Regions from separate parts of the Mesorhizobium sp. M2A.F.Ca.ET.043.02.1.1 genome, predicted to be linked through region 1. Evidence: predicted binding sites of a transcription regulator. Region 1 holds the regulator's gene; the other holds the start of a gene.

Region 1 (9,490 bases):
GACGCCGTTCCCGATGTCGATCTACGAGAACATCGCCTTCGGCGTCAGGCTCTATGAGAAGATCAGCAAGGCCGAGATGGACAGCCGCGTCGAGTCGGCGCTGAAGCGCGCGGCGCTGTGGAACGAGGTCAAGGACAAGCTCAACGCCAGCGGCCAGAGCCTCTCGGGCGGCCAGCAGCAGCGCCTTTGCATCGCCCGCACCGTCGCGGTGAAGCCGGAGGTCATCCTGCTCGACGAACCGGCCTCGGCGCTCGATCCGCTCTCGACCGCCAAGATCGAGGAGCTGATCGACGAATTGCAGGCCGACTACACGATCGTCATCGTCACCCACAACATGCAGCAGGCGGCGCGCGTGTCGCGGCAGACGGCGTTCATGTATCTGGGCGAGCTGGTGGAATTCGACCGGACCGAGAAGATATTCACCTCGCCCCGCGAGAAGCGCACCCAGGACTACATCACCGGCCGCTTCGGCTGAGCTCATACGAGGACAACATCATGGCCGAACATACCGTCGCCTCGTTCGACGAGGATCTGAGGCAGATCAGCCGGCTCATCAACGACATGGGCGATCTCGCCGGCTCCATGGTCGGCGGCTCGACCAGGGCCCTGCTCGAAAGCGACAATGCGCTGGCGCAGCGCGTCGTCTCCGACGATGCCATCATGGACGCGCGTCAGCGCGAGCTTGACGACCGCGCCATCACGCTGATCGCCAAGCGCCAGCCGATGGCGGACGATCTTCGCCACGTGGTCGGCTCGATACGCATGGCGGGCGACCTCGAACGCATCGGCGATCTCGCCAAGAACATCGCCAAGCGCGTCGGGTCAGTCGGCGTCAGCACTGCCCCGCGCGACCTCACGCATTCGATCGATTCCATGGCGCAACTGGTGCTGATCCAGGTCCAGGGCGTGATTCAGGAATATACGGTGGGTGATGCCACGGCGCTGGCCAAGCTTCGCAACGACGACGAACGCATCGACGTCAAATACACCTCCGTCTTCCGCGAGCTGTTGACCTACATGATGGAAGATCCACGCAACATCACCGCTTGCACGCATCTTCTGTTCTGCGCCAAGAACCTCGAGCGCATCGGTGACCATGTGACCAACATCGCCGAGAACGCCTATTATGTGCTGACCGGCACGCAATTGCCCGCCAACCGTCCCAAGCAGGACGAGACGGCAATGTCGGCGCCGGCCGCCTGACGGAAAAGGTTACCCCGATGATCGCGCCACGCATCATGGTGGTGGAGGACGAGGAGCCGCTGGGGGTGCTGCTCCGCTACAACCTCGAATCCGAGGGTTACCAGGTGGAAGTGGTGACCCGCGGCGACGAGGCCGAAATCCGCCTTCAGGAAAATGTTCCCGACCTGCTCGTGCTCGACTGGATGGTGCCGGCGGTCTCCGGCATCGAGCTCTGCCGGCGTCTCAGGATGCGGCCCGAGACCGAGCGGCTGCCGATCATCATGCTGACCGCGCGCGGTGAAGAAAGCGATCGGGTTCGAGGTTTGTCCACCGGCGCCGACGACTATCTGGTCAAGCCGTTCTCGACGCCGGAGTTCATGGCGCGCGTCAAGGCGCTGCTGCGCCGCGCCAAGCCCGAGGTGCTGTCCAGCGTGCTCAAGGTCGGCGACATCGTGCTCGACCGCGAATCGCACCGCGTCTATCGCAAGAAGAGCGAGATCAGGCTCGGCCCGACCGAGTTCCGCCTGCTCGAATTCATGATGCGGCATCCCGGCCGCGTGTTCTCGCGCAGCCAGCTGCTCGACAATGTCTGGGGCGAGACGATCTATATCGACGAGCGCACCGTGGACGTGCATGTCGGCCGCCTGCGCAAGGCCGTCAACAACGGCCGCATGCCCGACGTCATCCGCACCATCCGCGGGGCGGGTTATGCAATCCGGGAAGACTAGGGATATGCTGATATTCAGGTGAGGCCGGCCTGCGAATGGCGGCTTCCTGCGCTTCCGGTACTCACGTACCAAAAAGTACGCTCCGCTCCGGTTCTCGGAATCCACCATTTTCGACTCGGCCTGACCGGAATCTCAGCATATCCCGGCGCTTGAGCTTGCGGCTTATGCGACGTGCTTGCCCGCTCTTGCCTGGACACCCGGCGCGAAAATCTCCTGGTCGACGAAGGTCAGCGCGCGGGTGGCGCAGCCTTCGCGGATCAGCGGCAGCTCGTTCGGCTCGGTGTCGAAGGAGATCGAGCTCGAGTGCTGGCCGCCGGCGGTCTGGGCGATCGCCTCCCTCAGCGCCGGCTCGATCAGGTCGAAGGCGGCCGCGCTGACGCCGACCATGGCGACCGGCGCCGGGTCGATGAGGGCGAACAGGCTGCCAAGACCGAAGCCCAGCGCCTCGCCGGCCCGACGATAGGCTTCCCGTTCGGGGCCGTCCGCCTGTCGGGCCTTTGCGGCCAGCGCGCGCATGTCGGCGTCACCGACATCGGTCGGTGCGGCGTCCTCGCTTATCCCCATGGCGCTGCGCCAGATCGCGTAGTTGCCGGCATAGGCCTCGACGCAGCCGCGGCGGCCGCAGCGGCAAAGCGCGCCGCCCGGACGATGGATCATGTGGCCGAACTCGCCGCCGGAGGAATGCGAGCCGGTGAACAATTCGCCCTTCAGCACCAGGCCCATGCCGATGCCGTGCGAGAGCAGGATGGCGATGAAATTGTCACGATAGCGCTCGGGATCGCGCCATCGCAGCGCCACCGCCATCATGTTGCAGTCGTTCTCCATGGTGGCAGGGATGCCGAATTCCCTCTCCAGGATGTCGGCGAACGGAATGTCGGTCAGCGGCGTGATCGGCGACCATAGCATGGCGCGTGCGTGGGAATCGGTGATGCCTTGAATGCCCATGGCGATGCGGGCGACGCTGCCCACGTCGAGATCGGGGTCCTGCAGCCGGCGCCGGACGATCGCCAGGCATTCGCCGATCAGCTCGTCGCGCGGCATGACGAGCGTGTCCAGGCGCCGCTGCTCCTCGGCGATCACCTGGCCGGCATAGTCGATGACGGCGACGGACAGGAAGTTCAGCGACAGCACCACCGTCAACACCGCGGCGGCCTCGGGATTCAGCGCCAGGCCGATCTGCGGCCGGCCGCGCTTCAACGCCGTCGGCTCGCTGGCCTTGCTCTCGGTGAGGATGCCCTCCTGGATCAGATCGGCGGAGATCGCTGAAATGGTCGAGTGGCTGAGGCCGGTGGTGGCGGCAATTTCCGTCCGCGATGGCTGGCCGGCGCGGCGCACGGCCGAAATCACCATGGCGCGGTTGCGCCGGCGCAAATCGTCGTGACGGATTCCGACCGACATCGTCTCGCACGTCCTCCCGGTCATCGCGGCCTTGTGATGATGCCATGGCCTGTCGCTGACACGCTAGGGATAGTGGCAGAAGCCAAAGCCGATGTCATTATTTATTGCGGACTCCGAAAAAAATCCCTGGGCCCATCAAATGCCATCAGAATCTCGGTTGACAGCTTCATTTCGCTGGATCACTATTTTTTTGAGGCTCGAAAAAAAGCCTCTATGCCGGCCTTCGGGCCAGTCTGGGTCGCGCCGCACAAGGCGCAGGGAGGATATCATGAAGAAATTCGCAGCCGCCATTCTGGCGGGCGTAGCCATGTCGCTGACGCTGCCTTCGGTCGCCGAGGCGAAGGACAAGGTGATCGGCGTCTCGTGGTCGAATTTCCAGGAAGAGCGCTGGAAGACCGACGAAGCGGCGATGAAGGCCGCCATCGAGGCCGCCGGCGACAAGTATATTTCCGCCGACGCGCAGTCCAATCCGGGCAAGCAGCTGACCGACGTCGAAAGCCTGATCTCGCAGGGCGCCAATTCGCTGATCATCCTGGCGCAGGACGCCTCGGCGATCGGCCCGGCGGTGCAGAAGGCGCTCGATGAAGGCATCCCGGTCGTCGGCTACGACCGCCTGATCGAGAACAAGGACGTTTTCTACCTGACCTTCGACAACAAGGAAGTCGGCCGCATGCAGGCCCGTGAGGTGTTCAAGGCCAAGCCCGAAGGCAACTACGTCTTTATCAAGGGCTCGGGTTCCGATCCGAACGCCGACTTCCTGTTCTCGGGTTCCATGGAAGTGCTGAAGGAGGCGATCGACAGCGGCAAGATCAAGAATGTCGGCGAGGCCTATACCGACGGCTGGCTGCCCGCCAACGCGCAGAAGAATATGGAGCAGTTCCTGACCGCCAACGACAACAAGGTCGACGCGGTCGTGGCCGCCAATGACGGCACCGCCGGCGGCGTCGTCGCGGCGCTGACGGCGCAAGGCCTGGCCGGCACCGTTCCGGTCTCGGGCCAGGACGGCGACCACGCGGCGCTGAACCGCATCGCGCTCGGCACGCAGACCGTGTCGGTGTGGAAGGATGCGCGCGAGCTCGGCAAGAACGCCGCCGAGATCGCCTCGCAGCTCGCCGACGGCAAGAAGATGGGCGACATCGCCGGCGCCAAGGACTTCACAACGCCTGGCGGCAACACCGTCAAGTCGCTGTTCCTGACCCCGATCGCGATCACCAAGGACAATCTCAACCTCGTCATCGACGCCGGCTGGATCAAGAAGGACGAAGTCTGCGCTGGCGTTGCCGCCGGCAGCGTCAAGGTCTGCAACTAAGCTCGCCGACTTAAACCAAAAACTTCGCGCCGCGGCCGGAAAGCCGCGGCGTTTTCTCGAAGATTTACCGTCCCGCCTCGAGCGGATAGCTTCTAGGCTTGCTCCGGCATCCGCGTCAGACGGCAGGCCGGCAGGAGGAATTTCATGACCGACACGACGTCCACCCAACCGGCAGACACCGCGCGTGCCTCGGAGCTGGGCACCGTCGCCCGGTTCCTGAAGGCAACCGAGCTGGACACCCGCATGCTCGGCATGATCGGCGCGCTGCTGCTGATCTGGGGCGGACTGCATGTGATCTCCAGCCTGCGGCTTGGCGTCAATCCGCTCGACTTCGACAGCCGCACTTTCCTGACGCCGCGCAACCTCTGGAACCTGTCGGTGCAGACTTCGGCCGTGGCGATCATGGCCTCTGGCATGGTGCTGGTCATCGTCATGCGCAACATCGACCTGTCGGTCGGATCGGCCGAAGGGGTGATCGGCATGGTCATGGGTTTTGCCCAGGTGCATTTCCTGGTTCGCTTCGTCGGGCTCGAGCTCGGCAACCCGTGGATCTGGGTGCTGGCACTGCTGATCGGCCTGGCGCTCGGCCTCCTCATCGGTGCCTTCCAGGGCTTCGTCATCGCCTATCTCGAAGTGCCGGCCTTCATCGTCACGCTGGGCGGATTGCTGGTGTGGCGTGGCGCTGCCTGGTGGGTCACCAGCGGCCAGACCGTCGCGCCGCTTGACGCCACCTTCCAGCTGATGGGCGGCGGCCCGGCGGGCTCGATCGGCGCCAAATGGAGTTGGGTCGTCGGCATCGTCGCCTGCCTGGCGGTCATTTTCATGCATTATAACGGTCGCGTGCAGCGCAAGCGCTTCCGCTTCCCGCTGCGTCCGGTCTGGGCCGAGACGCTGCTCGCTACGGTCACCTGCGCGATCATCCTGGGCGCTGTGTGGCTCGCCAATTCCTATCCGTGGCCGGTCGGCATCGTGAACCGCTATGCCGCCGCCAACAACATCACCGTTCCCGAAGGCGGACTGTTCATCGCGCATGGCATAGCCATTCCGGTGCTGATGGCGGTCGCCGTCGGCCTGATCATGACCTTCGTCACCAAGCGCACGCGCTTCGGCCGCTATGTCTTCGCCATCGGCGGCAATCCGGAAGCGGCCAATCTCGCCGGCATCAACACGCGCTGGATCACCATGAAGGTGTTCATGATCATGGGCGTGCTGGCGACAATCGCGGCGGCGATCTCGTCGGCCAGGCAGAATTCATCCACCAATGCGCTCGGAACGCTGGACGAGTTGCTGGTCATCGCCGCGGCCGTCATCGGCGGCACGTCGCTCGCCGGTGGTTCCGGAACCGTGCTCGGCGCCATGCTTGGTGCGCTGCTGATGCAGTCGCTGCAGTCCGGCATGGTGCTGCTCGGCGTCGATTCGCCGCTGCAAAGCATCGTCGTGGGCGCCGTGCTGGTCGTGGCGGTGTGGCTCGACACCCTCTATCGCAAGCGGGCCTGATCAGGGAGGAGAAACAACATGGCTGACAAATCCGCTCCCGCCGGCGTTTCACTGGTCGACATGCGCAACATCTCGATCGCCTTCGGCGGCATCCGCGCAGTCGACGACGCGTCCGTCGATCTTTTCCCCGGCGAAGTGATGGCGCTGCTCGGCCACAACGGCGCCGGCAAGTCGACGCTGATCAAGATCCTGTCCGGCGCCTACAAGCGCGACAGCGGGCAGATCTTCATCAATGGCGAGGAGGCTTCGATCTCCAACCCGCGCGACGCCAAGAAATACGGCGTCGAGACGATCTACCAGACGCTGGCGCTGGCCGACAATGTCGATGCCGCCGCCAATCTCTTCCTCGGGCGCGAGCGGATGACCGCCTGGGGCACGCTGGACGACGTCGCAATGGAAGCCGAGGCGCGCAAGGTGATGGGCCGGCTCAATCCGCGCTTCCAGCGCTTCAAGGAGCCGGTCGTCAAGCTGTCGGGCGGACAGCGGCAGTCCGTGGCGATCGCGCGCGCGATCCTGTTCAATGCCCGCATCCTGATCATGGACGAGCCGACGGCGGCGCTCGGGCCGCAGGAGACGGCGCAGGTCGGGGAGTTGGTCAAGCAGCTCAAGGCCGACGGCATCGGCATCTTCCTGATCAGCCACGACATCCACGACGTCTTCGAGCTCGCCGACCGGGTCTGCGTGATGAAGAACGGCCAGGTGGTCGGCACCGCGCGCACCACCGATGTCACCCAGGACGAAGTGCTCGGCATGATCATTTTGGGCAAATGTCCGCCCGGCGCCATTCCAGGCCCTGGCGCGCTGAAGATCGCGGCCTAAGCCCAGGCATATAGCCGGCTAATTGCTGGCTGCGTGATGTACCAGCCACGGTGATGATTTGACCGCGCCATTGTGTTGACGCGGAGACTTGCCCATAAGGATCGTAGACCGTCCACGGGCCACATCGTTGATTTGAAGAAGCTCTTTCCGATCGTTGCCTTTGTCGCCGTCGCGCTGATCAGCCTGACGATGGCCGGGTTCGCCTATTTCGCGACGCAGGAGGCGGCGCGGATCAAGTTCGAGGGCACTGCCGACGACGCGCTGAGCCGCATCGAGAGCCGGATCGACCTGCATCTGTCGCTGCTGCGTTCGACGCAGGCGCTGTTCGATGCCCGCAACGGCGACATCACGCGCGGCGAATTCAACGCCTTCTTCACCGCGCTGAACATCGATGACAACTTCGCGGGCCTGCGCGGCATAGGCTTCCTCAGGCTCGCCAAAGCCGGCGACGAGGCCGCGGTCGAACGCGATATCCTGCGCGACCATGGGTCGGCCCACCCGATCTACCCTGCGACGACCCAGCAGTGGCGCACGCCGATCGTGCTGTTCGAGCCGCTCGACACGTCCAACCAGTCGATCATCGGATTCGACATGTTCAGCGAGCCGGTGCGGCGCGAGGCGATCGAAAAGGCGATGGCCGACGACCAGCAGCATGCGAGCGGCCTGGTCCAGCTCGGCCAGGGCGCCGGCGTGGCGCAGACGTTCACGGGTTTCCTGGTTTTCGTGCGGCTGAACGTCGAAACCGCCCCGGACGTGATCAATGCAAGCCGCTCCTCGACGGCCGGCCTTCTCTACGCTGCCTTCCGCGCGCAGGACCTGTTCCAGGTCGCGCTCAGCCGCGCGCCGCTGCTGCCCGTCAATGTCGAGGTCTATGACGGCAAGCCCGAGGCCGGCAATCTTTTGTTCCGGTCGGAAGCGCCGCCGGCGGAACGCATCGGGGCGAAGCTTCTGGCGCGCCGCGATATCGTTGTTGCCGGTCGGCCCTGGACGCTGCTGTTCAGGCCGACAAGCGCCTTCGAGCTACCATCCTCGCGCGCCATTCCGGTTATGCTCGGGCTGTTCGGCCTGCTGCTTGCAGGTGCCATCGCCCTGGTGGCGCGCTATCAGGAGCGTGCCTATGACGCCAAATCGGCGCTGCACGAGGCGACGGAAAAGAGCCTGCTGGAGAAGGACCTGATCCTTCAGGAGATGAAGCATCGCATCAAGAATTCGATCACCCGTGTGCTGGCGATCGCGCGGCAGACGGCTTCGCAAGCCACCGACGTCAAGGAGTTCTCGGCATCGTTCTCGGCGCGCCTCCAGGCCATGGCCGCATCGCAGGATATGCTCACCCGCTCGCGCTGGCAGAAGGCCGATCTCGGCGACCTGCTGCGTATCGAGCTGGGGCAGGTATTCGGCAAAGACCTCCCGGAAGGTGTGCTGTCCGGGCCGCAAGTGTTGCTCGACGAGACGACGACTCAGGCGCTGGGGCTGACCTTCCACGAACTCGCCACCAACGCGCTGAAATATGGCGAGGCCGGCAACTCGGTGGGCGCCCTCAAGGTCGACTGGAACGTGAAAGGGCGCGGCCGCGAGCGGACGCTTACCCTGAATTGGCGCGAAGCGGGTCAGAAGAAACTGGAGGCGCCGGCTAAGACCGGCTTCGGCACCAAGCTGATAGACCTCAATGTCACGCGCGAGTTGCGCGGCACGATCGCGCGCGACTATCGGGACGACGGATTGAAGGTGGAAATCAGGATACCGCTGGCGGAGTGAGCGGCCAAAATGGCCCCGCGCTGGTGTACGAATCAGCGGGTCGGAACCGAGGCCGGCCAGCGGCCTCCGGTCCCTTTCCGGTATCAGTTGCAGCGAGCCGTGTAGATCCGGCCGCGATGATCGCGGTACTGGCAATAGCCGTTGCGCAGGTTACGAACCAGGAGGCCCGACCCGGCACCGACCGCCGCGCCGATCAGCGCACCCTTGCCGCCGCCGACCAGGCCACCCACGCCGGCGCCAATCAGGCCACCGCCCACGACATCCTGCTCGGTCGTGGTGCAGCCGCTGACAGCGACAACGGCAACCATGGCAATAATCATCTTCCGCATTGAAATGCTCCTCACTTTTGTCCTCACTTTTCGGCAGTGCCAGCCGCCATTTAGCATGAAAAAACGGGCTTTGCCTGCCCGATCTTACTGTTGTTTAAGATAGTCTTTTTCGGGGCGCGCGCTGTTCGACGCGACAAGCATGCCGGAAACCTCCAAAGACGCGACCAGCGTGCCGTCGGGCCGCACGTTCCAGGCGATCTGATCGTAATCATCTTCCAGGGCCGGATCGACGGTAAGGCACTTGCCGACGATGTGCGGGGCCTGGCCCTGCAGGTCGCCGAGGGCGAAGGGCCGTTCGGCCGTACAGGCCTGCTCGGTCTCGAAGACGCTGACTGGCACCTGGAGTTCGCGACAATCGGTCATTGTGCTCGAGCAACCGACGACGAAGAGCAGTGCGGCGATGTGTTCCATGGCTCCAAACCTCTCGCCGCAAACAACGATTCTCGGCGAGCGAAAGTTCCGGGGCCGGGTTC
Region 2 (9,490 bases), 680 kb from region 1:
GTCGCTCAGCATCCTGGCATCGAGAGGATCGGTCTTGGCGCGCCGGCGCGTCGACTTCGAATAGTGGTGGGTGTGCGCCGGGTTGTGCCGCGAGAACGGCACGCCGGCCTTGGCCAGCGCATGGCGCAGCAGCCGGTCATGGACACCTGTCGCCTCCATGACGACGAAGTCCCGACTGGGATCAAGGCCTGCCACATAGGCGGCGATCGCATCGGCCTGGTTGTCGATGCGCCGAAGACGGCCGCTTGTCTCATCAAAAAAGTCGAGCCACTGCTTGGAGATGTCGCAGCCGACATAGTTCTGGGCTATCATGTCCACGCCTCTTCCTGTGGTGCGGGGTCTGCTTCGAACAGCCCCGTGCAACTGTTCAGGTTGATGGTTCACCGGTGGGAAGGGACCGGGCCATGCCACGGCCTGTCCGAAAGGACGACCACGATCCACTCGGTCTCCTTCCCACCTCAACCATACACCAGAACCAACACACAGGATTCTATGGTCTGCGCCGCGTCGCTTCGCTCCTTGCTCCGCCATAGAATGACGAAGTTGGGGCGGCTCCAGCCAATCCCCGGCGTTTGCGCTGATTTTCACGGGCGGCGGAAAATCGACACCAAGACAAACTTTCAAAAGCCCTGTGCAGCGCCACTAGTTATCTACCCGGCCGAAGGGCGGCACGTCGCCGATCACTTCGCGCTTGTCCTTGCCGCAGACGAAGGTCTTGGCTTTCTCATCCGCCAGCTTGCGCGCCTGATCGTTGGCCTGTGGGTTGCCGGTGGCCAAAACCAGGCCGACGGTGCAGCCCTGATGCTCTTCCGGTTGCGCGACCTTGGCGACGACCAGCACGTCGGTCGATTTCTTGTCGTCCTCGGGGTTGCTGACCGAGCGGCGATGGATGGCGGCGAAAGGGATGGCGATGTCGCCATTGGTCTCGATGCGCCATTCCACTTTCGGGCCTGAGCCGTTGAAGGCAGTGAAGCTCTCCCAGACCGCGGTCATGTCGTCGGACGGAAAGCCATAATAGACGGATTCGCGCGCGTCGTCGTAGCCGATCAGCACCGGGTAGCCGCGATAGCCTGAGCAGACGAGGCTCGCCCAGTCGCCGTCGCCTTCCGCGGCCTGGGCATAGGTCACGCAGTCCTTCTTCGAATCGAGATCGGTGTAGGCGCTGGAGATGTCGCCGGCCTGGGCCGCCTGGCAGAAACCGGCAAGCGCAAGCGGGATCAGAAGGGCACGCATCGATGGCAACTCCGTTTCGAGCTGCCGGAAGCGTAACGCCGTCCGCTATTTCTTCAAGCTGGCTTCGATCAAGAGGTCGGCGTTGCGGGCGACCGACGCCGCCGGTCCGCCATGGCCGAAAAGCTGGCCACTGATATAGGCGCCTTCGATGAGGAGGAGCAGCCCATCGCCCAGCGTGTCGGAATCGGCTGCGCCCATCGCCGTCGCCATGGCGCGCAGGCGCCGGCGCAATTCCTGCTTGTTGTTCTCGCTGACGATGCGCGCCGGGTGACCACGCTCAGGATATTCCACCGCGGCGTTGGTCATGCCACAGCCGCGATAATCCGGCTTTTGCGTGCGTTTGCCGACACGGGTCAGGAAAGCGATGATCTGGGCGCGCGGATTGCCGGGATGCGCGTCGACGGCCTCGTCGAAGCGCTCCCAGAATTCGAGGTCGTATTTGCGCAGATAGGAGGCGGCGAGCTCATCCTTGGACGGGAAACTGCGATAGAGGCTGGGCTTTGTGACGCCGGCGCGCCTGACGATCTCGTCGACGCCGATCGCCCTGATGCCCTCGCGGTAGAACAGGTCGCGCGCCACGTCGAGAATCTTGTCGGCGGCCCTCGGGGCGGGGGCCGTGTTCAACGACGCTTCAATTTTATTGTCCGATGGCATGCAGACGACTCGCTTGACAATGTTACTGACCGGTACGTATGTATGGTGCCATCCCATTGCAACGTACCGGTCAGTAACATGATAGCTCAATCCCGTCCGTTTGGCCAGCGCTACGCCTTCGTCGTTGTCGCGGTCATCTTTCTTTGTCTTTTGATTGCAGCAGGGCTTCGTTCAGCGCCGTCAGTCATGATGCTGCCGCTGGAAGAGAGCTTCGGCTGGCGGCGCGACATCGTCTCGCTGGCTGCCGCGATTGGCATCTTCCTCTATGGTCTGACCGGACCGTTTGCCGCGGCGTTGATGGAGCGGATCGGGCTGCGCCGCACGCTGCTTGCCGCGCTGATGATCATGTCGGGCTCCACCGCGCTCAGCCTGCTGATGACCAAGCCGTGGCATCTGCTGATCACCTGGGGAGTGTTTTCAGGCATCGGTTCGGGCGCGGTCGCGACCGTGCTCGGCGCAACAATCGTCAACCGTTGGTTCAAGACCAATCGCGGCCTGGTGATGGGGTTGATGTCCGCCTCCAGCGCGACCGGCCTGCTGGTGTTCTTGCCGCTGCTTGCCTCGCTGGCCCAGTCGGGAGGTTGGAAGCCAGTCGCCATAGCGATCGCGATCGCCACCGCTGCTCTCGTGCCGCTGGTCTTTCTGCTGGTGCCGGAACGCCCGGCCTCGATCGGTCAGGTGCGCTATGGCGCCGATGCCGACGACGTGCCGCCGGTGTCGCCCGCATCGCAGGGCAATTTCCTGGCGCATACGCTGAACACGCTGCGCCGCGCCGCCGGCACACGGGTGTTCTGGTATCTCTTCGCCACCTTCTTCGTCTGCGGCTTCACCACCAACGGCCTCGTCGGCACGCATCTTATCGCCTTTTGCGGCGACATGGGCATCGGGGAGGTGCAGGCGGCCGGGCTGTTGTCGATGATGGGTATTTTCGACCTGATCGGCACCACCCTGTCCGGCTGGCTCACCGACCGTTTCGATCCGCGCAAGCTGCTCGGCGTCTACTATGCCGTGCGCGGCCTGTCGCTGATCTATCTGCCTTATTCCGGCTTCTCGGCGACCAGCCTGATCATCTTCGCCGTGCTCTACGGGCTCGACTGGATCGCCACCGTGCCGCCGACGCTCCGGCTCGCCAACGAAGCCTTCGGCGACCGTAGCGGGCCGATCGTGTTCGGCTGGATCGTCGCCGGCCACCAAGTGGGCGCAGCGGCGGCTGCAGCCTTCGGCGGCACGATGCGCGAGTTGCAGGGCAATTACGAACTGGCCTTCCTGATCGCCGGCATGACGGGCATCGCGGCGGCCTGTATCTCGCTGCTGATCAATACGACCAAGCTGGCATTCGAGCCGGAGCCGCAGGCGGCTTGAGCTGCCAATCTCACCCCTTGTGGGGGAGATGCCCGGCAGGGCAGAGGGGGGCGCTGTCCCGCCGACTTGTCAGTTGAATTGCAGCCAATCAAAGCCGTCGGCCAGAAGCTCGAACAGGCCGTCCCTGAGAAGTTGGCGATCCTTCGCGCCCCCCTCTGGCCTGCCGGCCATCTTCCCCACAAGGGGGAGATCAGCAGTTCTGTCGACTGTTATCAAAACTTCATGGTTCCGAGACACGCCTGAAACAATGAGGCGAGAGCTTGGCGGTCCCGTTCAAAGCCATCCGGAGACAGCCATGGACAAGCTTTCCCTTACCCGCCGCGCTTTCGTCACCTCGGCCAGCGCCTTCGGCCTTGTCGGCGCCTCCGGTCTGGCGCTGCCCTATTATTCCCGCGCCAGCCAGCGGCCGGCCTTCACGCATGGCGTGCAGTCCGGCGACGTCGACGCCACGTCCGGCATGGTGTGGACGCGCACCGACCGGCCCGCGCGCGTTATGTATGAAGTGTCGACCACCGAAAGTTTTGCAAACGCCACAAGGCTCGCGCCGCTCGATACGTCGCCGGCCAGCGACTGCACGGTGAAGCGGCTGCTCACCGATCTCGCCTCCGACCAGGACATCTTCTACCGCATGATCGCGGCCGACCTGTCCGACATCAACGCCGTCTCCGAGCCGATCGTCGGCCGTTTCCGCACCGCGCCGTCCTCGAAGCGCGACGTGCGCTTCGCCTGGTCAGGCGACACCGCCGGCCAGGGCTGGGGCATCGACGAGACCGGCATGAAGACCTATTCGACCATCGCCAAGCACACGCCGGACTTCTTCCTGCATTCGGGCGACACGATCTATGCCGATGGCGCGCTGAAGGACGAGGTCGACCTGCCCGGCGGCGGCAAGTGGAAGAACGTCGTCATGCTCGACGGCAAGCGCAAGGTCGCCGAGACGCTGGACGAATATCGCGACCAGTGGAAATACAACATGATGGACAAGCATGTGCTTGCCCTCTCGGCCATCTGTCCGACCTTCTACCAATGGGACGACCACGAGGTTCTCAACAACTGGTCGGACTCGAAGGACCTCAGCAAGGACGACCGCTACAAGGAAAAGTCGATCCATGTGCTGGCGGCCAGGGCCGCGCGCGCCTTCCATGAGATGACCACCATCCGTTACGAGCCGTCGGAGCCGGGCCGCGTCTACCGCAAGATCTCGCATGGGCCGCTGCTCGACGTGTTCTTCCTCGACATGCGCTCCTATCGCGGCCCGAACGGCGCCAATCTGGATGAAACGCTGACGCCGAAGTCGCGCATGATCGGCGAGGAGCAATCCAAATGGCTGAAGCGCGAGCTGGCGAACTCGAAGGCGACCTGGAAGGTCATCGCCGCCGACATGCCGCTCAGCCTCGTCGTCTGGGACTACGCGGCGAAGAAGGCCGGCTTCGAGGCCGTCAGCAACAACGACAACGGCAAGCCGAAGGGGCGCGAGCTCGAATTCGCCGATGTGCTGCGCTTCATCAAGACTGCCGGCATCACCAACACCGTCTGGCTCACCGCCGACGTGCACTACACGGCGGCGCATTACTACAACCCCGACAAGGCGCAGTTCCAGGATTTCAATCCGTTCTGGGAATTCGTGTCCGGCCCGATCCATGCCGGCACGTTCGGCCCCAACGACCTCGACATGACCTTCGGGCCGGAGCTGAAATTCATCAAGGCGCCGACCGCCGAGCAGGGCCAGAACCTGCCGCCGTCGGCAGGCTTGCAGTTCTTCGGGCTGGTCGATATTTCGGGTGCGACAGAGCAGCTCACCGTGCGCTTGATGGATCGCGACGACAACGAGCTTTACAAGGTGACGCTGGACCCGGTGCGATCGGCTTGAAGTGAAAGTAAACCGTCGGCGGTACAGCGCCCCCCTCTGGCCTGCCGGCCATCTCCCCACTTGGGGGGAGATCAGCAGCTTTGGCGCCTCGCTCCTTCGGCAACGTCGGCGATTGGCGAAATCAAACGCGACAGCCAACTCCCTCAAGTGGGGGAGATGTCCGGTAGGACAGAGGGGGCGCGAAGGATAGCTACGTTTGCGGTATTGAGAGCGTCAATCCGGATAACAAGCGCGCGGAATGTTCGGCCAGACCGCGGTGTCGCAATTGGCATCCTTCTGGCGCTGCTTGAAGGCGGCGCTGACCGGGCCGGTGACGATCGGGTCGACGCCGTCGGGGGCATCGGCGAACATCTGCTGCGCCGTTTGGGCATCGGGCGGCGAGATCGGATCGGCTTGCCTGAGCGCCGCCGCCGACTGCGCGGCGCCCGCCGCGACGAGCAGGCCAAGCGCCGCCCACGCGAAAACCGGACGCAATCTGGACATCTGATCGGTCATGAACATGAAATCGCCCGGCCCCTCAAAGGTTCCGCCTTGGTTAACAGATTCATTTCACACCAAGACGTTTAAGAATCAGTGACCATTATTTGGGGTCGGGCCTCCCCTTTCGCAAATGCGAAAAACCTTGTATGAGCCGCGCAACCGAAAAAGGCGGCGCTTGTTAAGCCTGCCGCCTGCAACGTTTCCGAGACCAGAAAAATGAACCTCCGAAATATCGCGATCATCGCGCACGTCGACCATGGCAAAACCACGCTGGTCGATCAGCTTCTGAAACAGTCCGGAGCCTTCCGCGACAACCAGCGCGTCGCCGAACGCGCCATGGATTCCAACGACCTCGAAAAAGAGCGGGGCATCACCATCCTGGCCAAGGCGACCTCGGTCGACTGGCACGGCACCCGCATCAACATCGTCGACACGCCCGGACACGCCGATTTCGGCGGCGAGGTGGAGCGCATCCTGTCGATGGTGGATTCGGCGATCGTGCTCGTCGACGCTGCCGAAGGGCCGATGCCCCAGACCAAGTTCGTTGTCGGCAAGGCGCTTAAGGTCGGCTTGCGGCCCATCGTCGTCATCAACAAGATAGACCGTCCCGACGCCCGCCATGTCGAGGTTGTCAACGAGGTGTTCGACCTTTTCGCCGCGCTCGACGCCACCGACGAGCAGCTCGATTTCCCGATCCTCTACGGGTCGGGCCGCGACGGCTGGGTGTCGGAAAACCCCGAAGGTCCGAAGGACCAGGGCCTAGCCCCGCTGTTCGACCTCGTCGTCAAGCATGTGCCGGCGCCGACCGTCCATCCGGGTCCCTTCCGCATGATCGGCACCATCCTGGAAGCCAATCCGTTCCTTGGCCGCATCATCACCGGCCGCATCGAGTCCGGCACGCTGAAGCCCAACCAGGCGGTCAAGGTGCTGCATCACGACGGCACGCAGATCGAGGCCGGACGTATCTCGAAAATCCTCGCCTTCCGCGGCCTCGAGCGCCAGCCGATCGAGGAAGCGCAGGCGGGCGACATCGTCGCCATCGCCGGCCTGTCGAAAGGCACCGTCGCCGACACGTTCTGCGACCCGCAGGTGAGCGAGCCGCTGCATGCGCAGCCGATCGACCCGCCGACGGTCACCATGTCCTTCCTCGTCAACGACAGCCCGCTTGCCGGCACCGAGGGCGACAAGGTGACCAGCCGCGTCATCCGCGACCGCCTGCTGCGCGAGGCCGAGGGCAATGTCGCGCTGAAGATCGAGGAATCGGCCGAAAAGGACTCCTTCTTCGTTTCCGGCCGCGGCGAATTGCAGCTTGCGGTGCTGATCGAGACGATGCGCCGCGAGGGTTTCGAGCTTGCCGTGTCGCGGCCGCGCGTCGTCATGCAGAAGGGCGAGAACGGCGAATTGCTGGAACCGGTCGAGGAAGTCGTCATCGACGTCGACGAGGAGCATGCCGGCGTCGTCGTGCAGAAGATGTCGGAGCGCAAGGCCGAGATGGTCGAGCTGCGTCCTTCCGGCGGCAATCGCCAGCGCCTCGTCTTCCATGCGCCGACGCGCGGCCTGATCGGCTACCAGTCGGAGCTGTTGACCGACACGCGCGGCACCGCGGTGATGAACCGGCTGTTCTTCGCCTATGAGCCTTACAAGGGCGAGCTGCCCGGCCGCACCAATGGCGTCTTGATCTCCAACGAGCAGGGCGAGTCGGTCGCCTACGCCATGTGGAATCTGGAAGACCGCGGCCCGATGATCATCGATCCGGGCGTCAAGGTCTATCAGGGCATGATCATCGGCATCCATTCGCGCGACAACGACCTCGAAGTGAATGTGCTCAAGGGCAAGAAGCTCACCAACATCCGCGCCGCCGGCAAGGACGAGGCGGTGAAGCTGACGCCGCCGATCCGCATGACGCTGGAGCGGGCTCTCGCCTGGATCCAGGACGACGAGCTGGTCGAGGTGACGCCGAAGACCATTCGGCTGCGCAAGCTCTATCTCGACCCGAACGAGCGCAAGCGTTTCGAGAAGGCCGCCAAGGTGATGGGCGCGGCGTAAGCTTTCCAGCCAAGGGTTCAAAAGAGGGAGCGTGTGCTCCCTCTTTCGTTTCAGCGGCACGCGGCCGACAGGATGGCGCGGCAATCCGCCTCGTCGGCTAGACCGATGCGCACCGCCAGGCCGTCCCGAACCGGCTTGCGCAAGGCTTTCGCGCCATCCGGTTCCATGGTCAGTCGCCTTCGGTCGTCCAGGGCCTGGAGTCTTGACCGCGAAAGGCCGAGCTCGCCGGCAAGCAGGCGGTCCAGCCGCAAAGGCGTCGTCCCCTCCAGCCGAAGCTCGAGCGCGAGGGCGTTGGCGTGTCCCGGCTCTCGGTCGAGCGGCTCCTTTCGAACCGTGACATCGGGAGATTCCTCGACCCGTCCGGCTCGGTTGCGCAGCGGGGCGGCATCGAAGGCATAGCGGCGCGCAAGCGCCGGATCGTTGCTTTCGAGCCTGCCAGCAGCGCCGGCTCGATATCGTGGCGGTTTTGTCGTTCCAGGATGGTGAAATTCCAGGAGTTTTCGCAGCCGCTGCAGCGATAGATCAGCCAGACGTCGATGCGCTTGCCATTGGCATTGACGCGGAATTTCTCGCTGCATTTGTATGGTCTGAAGCCGCCGCAGCGGTTGCAGTTGATGAAAGGTCGTGGCGCGATTGCGGGCGCGATCGTCCAGAGGACACGCAAGGTGGAAGACATGCCGGTAGGCCCTTCCCGTCGGGAAGTCCGTCAGGCCGGCAATGTCCGAGATGCCCTTCATGGGCACGGCGTGGCGAAAGACTGTGTTGTCTGGAAATCAAGCGTCGGCGCGATAGCACTCGACGGCGGTTCAGCAATGCCAAACCGGTCTCGAACCGCCGCCTGAAGAACACGTGAAAATGGAGCAGGCGGCGCCAATGGCCGCGCCTGCGGTGCATTCAGAGGAGTTGGCGAGACCGGCGGTTACTGAGGCAAAGTGATGCTCGAAAATGGATGTCGGGCGGGTCTTGTAGCTAAGGCTGAAGGGAACGGCAAGAGCAGCACAAGAGCAGCAATTGTCGGCGTCGGCGCTGCCCCTCATCCGCCTGCCGGCACCTTCTCCCCGTGAACGGGGAGAAGAGGGCTGGCCGCGATGCTGGTGCCTATCCTGCAACGCCGGCGACTGACGAAAGCAGCCATGAGAGCGTCCTTCGCCCCGTTTACGGGGAGAAGGTGCCCGAAGGGCGGATGAGGGGGCGGCGCCGGCGCTGCTAGCTATTGTCTCCTTGCTCAACGATCGCATCTTGCCAGGCGTGCCAAATGTGATGCGATCCGGTATGGTCTGTTCCTGTTCAAAAGGAAGCGCTCTCATGCATCTCGCCTCGCTGCTGATCTTCGCCGCCGCGCTCTTTGTCGCCGCCGGTTCGCCCGGCCCATCGATCGCCGCACTCGTGGCGCGGGTGATCTCGAAAGGGTTCCGCGACGTCTTCCCCTTCCTGCTGGCGATGTGGATCGGCGAGGCGATCTGGCTGTCGCTGGCGGTGTTCGGGCTGGCCGTAGTGGCGCAGACCTTCCACTACGCCTTCGTCGTCGTGAAGTGGATTGGCGTGGCCTATCTCGCCTGGCTAGCGTTCAAGATGTGGACGGCGCCGGTGGAGGCCAAGGAAGGCGAGATGCCGCGCGAGGATTCGCCTGTGAAACTGTTCTTTGCCGGCATGGCGGTGACGCTCGGCAACCCGAAGATCATGATGTTCTATCTGGCGCTGCTGCCGACCATCATCGATCTCGCCTCGGTCAGCGTCGTCGGCTGGGTCGAGCTGACGCTGACAATGGCTGTCGTGCTGGTCGTCATCGACCTAGCCTGGGTGCTGGCCGCTTCGCAGGCGCGCCGGCTTCTGAAAAGCAAGCAC

What was found. The regulator PhoB, encoded in region 1, activates phosphate uptake and scavenging genes when phosphate is short. The targets are predictions, from matches to a motif close to TGTCATNNANCTGTCAT.
Region 2: EJ068_RS13705 (alkaline phosphatase) is a predicted target of PhoB. The motif match lies at 3,457-3,473, and genes of this name have one in related genera.

Annotation. Positions count from the first base shown of each region.
Region 1 covers NZ_CP034445.1:2,231,934-2,241,423, reverse strand. Annotated here, with positions in the region: gene pstB (phosphate ABC transporter ATP-binding protein PstB) at 1-475, shown strand, start outside; gene phoU (phosphate signaling complex protein PhoU) at 496-1,203, shown strand; gene phoB (phosphate regulon transcriptional regulator PhoB) at 1,221-1,910, shown strand; gene EJ068_RS10645 (ROK family protein) at 2,073-3,308, opposite strand; gene xylF (D-xylose ABC transporter substrate-binding protein) at 3,577-4,617, shown strand; gene EJ068_RS10635 (sugar ABC transporter permease) at 4,762-6,114, shown strand; gene EJ068_RS10630 (ATP-binding cassette domain-containing protein) at 6,133-6,933, shown strand; gene EJ068_RS10625 (CHASE domain-containing protein) at 7,066-8,688, shown strand; gene EJ068_RS10620 (YMGG-like glycine zipper-containing protein) at 8,772-9,017, opposite strand; gene EJ068_RS10615 (hypothetical protein) at 9,102-9,428, opposite strand.
Region 2 covers NZ_CP034445.1:2,910,723-2,920,212, reverse strand. Annotated here, with positions in the region: gene EJ068_RS13725 (transposase) at 1-312, opposite strand, end outside; gene EJ068_RS13720 (hypothetical protein) at 643-1,233, opposite strand; gene EJ068_RS13715 (TetR/AcrR family transcriptional regulator) at 1,279-1,887, opposite strand; gene EJ068_RS13710 (MFS transporter) at 1,966-3,249, shown strand; gene EJ068_RS13705 (alkaline phosphatase) at 3,545-5,119, shown strand; gene EJ068_RS13700 (hypothetical protein) at 5,333-5,614, opposite strand; gene typA (translational GTPase TypA) at 5,816-7,645, shown strand; partial or broken gene EJ068_RS13690 (DUF1062 domain-containing protein) at 7,696-8,321, opposite strand; gene EJ068_RS13685 (LysE family translocator) at 8,951-9,490, shown strand, end outside.